Regions from separate parts of the Methylomusa anaerophila genome, predicted to be linked through region 2. Evidence: riboswitches for the same ligand, from Rfam matches in the RefSeq annotation. Region 2 holds a riboswitch; each other region holds the start of a gene.
What was found. Region 2 has a riboswitch for fluoride ahead of crcB (fluoride efflux transporter CrcB). Riboswitches for the same ligand answer to the same signal wherever they lie in the genome.

Region 1 (2,266 bases), 2.3 Mb from region 2:
TAATTCCAGCCGGCCTGGCGACACAGCTTGATGGCCTCGATAGTCTCGGTCACCGTGCCGATCTGGTTGAGCTTAATAAGAACCGCATTAGTGGTCTTTTCCTCAATGCCGCGGGCAATAAATTTGGTATTGGTGACGAAAATATCGTCGCCCACAATCTGGAGATAATAGCCTAATGCGGCCGTATGTTCGCGAAATCCCTCCCAGTCGTTTTCCGCCAGGCCGTCTTCTAGGGAAACCAGGTAGTATTTGGGGGCCCAGGTTTTGTAGAGCGCCGTCATTTCGCTGCTGCTCTTTACACCTTGCCCCGACTTGGTCAAATGGTACTTTCCATTCTCATAAAACGAACTGGCGGCCGGGTCGAGAGCCAGGGCAATATCCACGCCCGGCACATAGCCCGCCGCCTGGATGGCTCCAATAATCAGCTCGCAGGCCTCCTCGTTGCTCTTTAAGTTAGGCGCAAAACCGCCTTCGTCGCCAACGCTGGTGGCATAGCCCTGCTTACCCAGGATTTTTTTTAAGGCATGGAAGGTTTCCACACCATACTGCAGTGCTTTGGCAAAAGTCGGCGCACCAATCGGCATAACCATAAACTCCTGAAAGTCCACACTATTGTCGGCATGCTTGCCGCCGTTTAAAATGTTCATCATCGGCACCGGCAGGCGCACTGCCGCCGCGCCGCCCAGGTACGCATACAGTGGCAGTCCCTGGTCGCTAGCCGCCGCCCGGGCCACCGCCATGGAAACGCCAAGAATGGCATTGGCCCCTAGATTAGCTTTGGTTGGTGTGCCGTCCAGGTCGATCAGCAACCGGTCAATCCCCTCCTGATCACCAGCATTTCGCCCGATGAGTTTAGGCGCAATGCGCTCTTTCACATTGGCCACCGCCTGCAAAACACCCTTGCCGCCGTAGCGGGCCTGGTCGCCGTCCCTAAGTTCCAGCGCCTCATTTTCGCCGGTGGACGCTCCTGACGGCACCGAAGCCGACGCCCGGACGCCGCTGGCCAGTTCCACGTTTACCCGAATGGTCGGGTTACCGCGCGAATCCAAAATTTCTAACGCATTTACATTGACGATCTCGCTGCTCATGATGAATTCCTCCTTTGCTTTCTTCCATCTAGTTTATGCACAAAGCTTATTGCCAACCAGCAACCGTGCCATTAAAAAACAGACTCCTACCACGTACGTGGTAGGAGTCATTACCGTTTGCACGGGGTTCAGGCGAACTCCATCGCCGCTATTTCGATATAGTTTTATTATACCAGCCTGCCGGATTCAACGTCAATAGAAACCTGCTGTGCAAAATACCGCCCAGGCCGGTCTGACACTAGTCTTTTACCCAGTAAGGGCTGACACTTCATATGAAAAACCGTGGCTTGCTCCCACTAAATTAAAGTTTCAGAAAATGCAGTTTCTGCCGCGTTGTTGTAAAACTGCTGTGAAACAAAAAAGAGCTTTACGAAAACCTCGTAAAACCCTTGAAATATCTATGGTGACCCCGGCGTGATTCGAACACGCGGCCTTTTGATTCGTAGTCAAACGCTCTATCCAGCTGAGCTACGGAGTCGCTTGTGAATTAACTACTTGCATATTATATTACTTACAACATGGATTGTCAACATATTGTCCATAAAAAATAATTACAGTTCTTGCCAAGGGAAATGGCAAGAATGGCTCCGGACTATAACCAGAAGCGTTATATCTCAACCGAATCACAAGCAGTAGCAGCGGCTATCGCCGCCCCAACTCCCGAACCATCTTTGGTAAGCCGAATTATTACTCTGTTTTCCGGCAAAACTTCGTCCAAAGCCCCACGCAGGTAGTCAGCATACCCAGGCATTTTTTCATACAAGGAACCATCAATAGCGACTGTATGCGCTTTATCCAAATCCGGGTCAAGATATCCGATTACTCCGGCCAAAATAGAAGCAACCAGTCTGGCCGACCGGATAACTATTAGTTTAGTCACATCCTGAATAAACTTCAAATCGGCAATATTAAGTTCCCCAAGCCCGAGTTGTTCTTCAGCCACTTTCGCAATATGTCTAAGTTCGTCGGTAAAATCTGCAACAATAGCGGCCACGTCACCGCCTTGCAGCGTATAAGACAGAGCGTCACCGCCCAAGTAATCCTTCACCGTCAAGCGGACAATTTCACCCAGATAATGGCCGCTTACCATTTTTTCCAGATGCTGAGTACCAGGCCGCTCACTCTCTCCGTCCAGTATCAGATCATATTCATTCCGCGGCACACCGGCAAAATTTCCC
Region 2 (2,266 bases):
TTATCCATTTACCATCGTATGTAAACAGCAGTGTTCGTATTTTATAGAATTTCTACCCGTGTTTAATTACCTCAGCGTCAGCCAGAAAAATTAAACCCTGCTTGACCATAGCGGAGATAGCCGGCAGCACTGCCTGGATCTTCTCTTCCGTATCCACTGCTTCAATAATCATCGGCAAATCGGCGGATAAGTCCAGAATACCCACCTTTTTGATTATACTGGCAGCGCCATACGCCTCGACGCCCCTACTGACAGTTGCTCCGGCAATACCTGCTTCCCTTAATTTTAAAACCAACGCATGATACAGACTCTTGCCGGCAAAACTTTGCATTTCGCCGACATAAATTTTTAACAATTTGTATTTACCAGGCTGTAAAATCATACCCTGCCCCCTCCTTTATGCTAACCGCCAAATATAGAGTAGCCTGCACCGCAGGCCAGCAACCCTAATATGGTACTGCCGGCAACGTAGCTAAAAAAGTAACGCCATTCACCGTCTTCAAGTAAACGGATAGCTTCGTAGCCAAATGTGGAAAAAGTTGTATAAGCGCCTATGAAGCCGATTTGTAACCCATAGCGTTCCAAAACAGTCTGCGCTAAAGGCAACGCTGCGGTATGGGCTGTGGACATTCCCAGCAGAAAGGCTCCCGTTAGGTTTATCATATAAGTTCCTATCGGAAATGACAGCGAGGAGTGCTTGGCAACAACCAAGCCAATGGTGTATCTTGCTATTGCCCCGCAAACACCGCCTATTCCGATTAACAACAACTCCATCATTATCCCCTCCGCTTTTCTAGAACCAGCTCATCCGCCTCACTTAATTCCTGCTTAGCCCTGATTTTTGCAAAGCCCCGGGTAACGATAAACCCGAGGGAGGACATTGCTATCCCCAAAAATACGCTAGCAAAAATATACATCGCTGTATACCAGATATGACCGTTTTGCCATAAAAGAATGCTTTCCATGGTAAAAGTAGAAAAGGTAGTAAACGCACCCAGAAAACCGGTGGAGAAACCTAACCGCAGATACGGATTGACAACAAGCAGTTCAACTGTCACCGTCAAAAACAGCGCCAATACAAAACACCCAAGTAAATTTATTACCAGCGTTCCCCAGGGAAAGCCTGTGTCGCGGACAAAGGGAGCAAACCACTGTCCCATACCGTAGCGGCTTAAAGCTCCCAAACAACCGCCAGTGGCAACCGCTAAAAATCTCATTCCACTTTCACCCTTCCTGCTCCAAGGCGAATTCGCCCAGTGTTTTATGTCCGCCCACACAAATATGGGATTAAACAATAAACCTAAAAAATGGACTCCTACCATACAAATGGTAGGAGTCATCACCGCCAAAGCGGGGTTATGGCGAACTCCATCGCCCTACTTTTTATTTACTTTATTATTATATAGGTAAATAAACCGAGCGTCAAGCGCTATCTGGAATATGTGCTATCTGGAATAGATAGTTCTTAATAACGGCTGTCAATTCGCTGTTAATTCTTTGCTGCGATCTATACAGGTAAAAACGAAAATGGGTAAAAAAAAAGAAGTATGAGGTAAGGAGAAATGTAGCCAGGGTCACAATAAAGAGGTAAAAAGGCAAAACTATTGACTAATTAAATACTGGGCAATCCGGGATTACCGGTATTATAACGACCGTGTCTGGGCCGTGGGGAGTGTGGGACTTTTCCAGGGAGTTCCCACCGGTAGCACTGTGCGCCCGTACATTGTATTTAGCAGTCCAGCTGCAGAGATATATAAAGCATTAAGTGCGGTGTAAATTCCGAGATAGCCGGCGTATACCGCCAGCGACTGGGAAGACAAAAGTGCAGACAAGAATAAAAGGGCAAAGACAATCAACAATGTACCAATTGCCAGTATTAAAGCTGTGTTGGTGACGAGAGTGGCTATAAAAACATAAGCGGTAAAAATCGTCCAGGCCAGATAGAACCACTGGAGAATAATCGGGTCAGGCGCCCACCACTTCAATGCCACGCCCAATTGCAAAATTCCGAAAGAAAACCAAAACAATCCGTAAAGATTGAAGGCCAAGGCAGAAAACAATTCCCCTTTGATGTAGCCAAACGTACCGGCAGAGAAGTGGACAAGCGCCACGGCTAAGGTCAGAGGAACAATAACTCCCAGGGGGACTGTTCCTCCAATGCCTGCAACTACGAATGCCAAAACAAATAATCCTATTCCAAATGATGCCAGGCCTATAGTTGAGGGATCAGCGATTTTAGAGATATCTTCGGACAAAATTAAGCACC
Region 3 (2,266 bases), 1.0 Mb from region 2:
GTTCTTGATACCGTCGATACCGGCCATTAGCATAGCGGCTAGAGCAAGGTATGGATTCGCAGACGAATCAGGTGGGCGGAATTCGATCCGTTTGGTTTTTGGGTTAGTTGAGTACATCGGTATACGGATTGCAGCACTACGGTTACGGGCGCTGAAAGCGATATTAACCGGAGCCTCATAGCCGGGAACCAGACGCTTGTAGGAGTTGACGCTGGGAGCGGTAAAGGCCAGGAGCGCCGGAGCGTGTTTTAAAAGACCGCCGATATAGTAGAGAGCGGTCTGGCTCAAGAGGGCATAACCATTTTCATCGAAGAAGGTTGGTTGGCCACCTTTCCAAAGACTTTGGTGGACGTGCATGCCGGAGCCGTTGTCGCCAAAAAGCGGCTTGGGCATAAAGGTTGCGACTTTGTTGTTACGACGGGCGACGTTTTTGACCACATACTTAAATAGCATTACTTTATCAGCCATAGCGGTCAAGGTATCGAAACGCATACCTATTTCTCCCTGTCCTCCGGTAGCCACTTCATGGTGATGGGTTTCGACCGGAATGCCCAGCTCTTCCAGAACGAGCACTATTTCGCTGCGAATATCGTGAGTGGCGTCCATTGGCGGAACTGGCAGATAGCCTTCCTTGTTGCGAATCTTGTAGCCAAGATTGGGGCTTTCGTCGCGTCCGGTGTTCCATATAGCTTCTACCGAATCTACTTTGTAAAATGAGCCGTTTTGGGTCAAGTCATAGCGCACGTCGTCGAACAGGAAGAATTCGCATTCAGGCCCCCAGTAGCTGGTATCGGCAAAATCGAGCGTTTGCAGATAAGCTTCGGCTTTCTGGGCGACATAGCGAGGGTTACGACTATAGGAAGTTTTATCAGGACTAACGACATTGCAGATCAGACTGAGAGTAGGAACAGCCATGAATGGGTCGATGAAAACGGAATTGGGATCGGGAATGAGCAGCATGTCGCTTTCTTCGATACCTTGAAATCCTCGAAGGCTGGAACCGTCGAACCCGCTACCCTCCTCGAATACCTTTTCGTCAAATTCACCAATGGGAACGGTTTTGTGCTGCCAGATACCCGGCAGGTCGATAAATTTGTAGTCCACTAATTTGGCACCTTTGGTTTTGGCCAGAGCGACTACGTCTTTGGGGGACATACTCATTGTTTTCTCCTCCTCTTAGAAATTTGGGGTAAAATAAAAAACGCCAAAACATATAGGCTGAAAGCCTACATTGTCTGGCGTCAGTGCCGACTAAAATTTTTTATATTAAACTATCACTTCATTTTTGCGTGTAGATCAAGCAAATAAAAAAACTCCTACTAGTCCAAAGCTAGTAGGAGTCATTATCGGAATATCCGAGATTACGGTGAACTCCATCACCTTATTGCAATTAAATCAATCTTATTATAACAAATAGAAAAAATGCTGTCAATTACAACTTACAACTTAGAATAAGTCAGACAGCTTGCAGGTAAGGTCTTATCGTCAATTAGGGGGATACAGGCTGATCTTCCATATACGTTTGACGAAAGGGCAATATGGATGGTACAATGAATTCAAAGAATAGCATGAGGCGATGGGGTTCGCCGTAAACAACGTCTTGGACGCTAATGACTCCTGCAGGTATTATTTGCCTGCAGGTTTTTTTTTGCATTTTGGGGAGAAAAAGTTTGCATTCAGGAGGAGAATTTTTATGTCAAGAGATATTGTTGATACTTTTCCCTTGCCCTATCACAGTATACTATTTGAAAAGCCAGACGAAAACTTAATGATTGCACCGGAAGCGCCTGCTTTTTCCATCGATTTGAATCTTGATCAGATCATTGACGCCATAACGGCTCAAAAGCAGGAATATAATTTAAAATCTTTTTTCTATACTTCCCTGCATGCTGTAGATATGATTGAGTATCGCTATGAAATCATGCGGGAACTGGAAAAGAAAATTCTATTTGAGTATATAAAATCATTTGCCCAAAAAATGCAGGCAATGCGTGGCCAATTGGCCCAAGCAGAAAAGCTTTACTACCAATATCAGAAGGAGAGCTGGTTCTTGGACGCGGTAGAAATTTATTGTGAAACCATTAATAGCCTAGTAGATGGGTTAGCCCTTGTAGAATTAGAGGCCCGCGGTTTTCTTGCTTTCCGTGAATATCTATCGAATTATGCCCGGTCGGAAAGTTTTATTTCGCTTATCACAGAAACGAAAAAGCTCCAAGCCGATTTATCTTCGATAAAATATTGCCTGCTCCTAAAAGATAACAGCATC

Region 1: another riboswitch for fluoride. It lies ahead of eno (phosphopyruvate hydratase); the one in region 2 lies ahead of crcB (fluoride efflux transporter CrcB).
Region 3: another riboswitch for fluoride. It lies ahead of glnA (type I glutamate--ammonia ligase); the one in region 2 lies ahead of crcB (fluoride efflux transporter CrcB).

The regions. Positions count from the first base shown of each region.
Region 1 is NZ_AP018449.1:569,243-571,508, forward strand. It holds gene eno (phosphopyruvate hydratase) at 1-1,088, opposite strand, end outside; fluoride riboswitch at 1,183-1,244, opposite strand; tRNA gene MAMMFC1_RS02530 (tRNA-Arg) at 1,490-1,566, opposite strand; gene MAMMFC1_RS02535 (hexokinase family protein) at 1,696-2,266, opposite strand, start outside.
Region 2 is NZ_AP018449.1:3,063,273-3,065,538, reverse strand. It holds gene MAMMFC1_RS13785 (DUF190 domain-containing protein) at 53-382, opposite strand; gene crcB (fluoride efflux transporter CrcB) at 403-774, opposite strand; gene crcB (fluoride efflux transporter CrcB) at 777-1,217, opposite strand; fluoride riboswitch at 1,324-1,385, opposite strand; gene MAMMFC1_RS13770 (acetate uptake transporter) at 1,644-2,255, opposite strand.
Region 3 is NZ_AP018449.1:2,018,703-2,020,968, forward strand. It holds gene glnA (type I glutamate--ammonia ligase) at 1-1,161, opposite strand, end outside; fluoride riboswitch at 1,328-1,390, opposite strand; fluoride riboswitch at 1,564-1,627, shown strand; gene MAMMFC1_RS08975 (MutS-related protein) at 1,694-2,266, shown strand, end outside.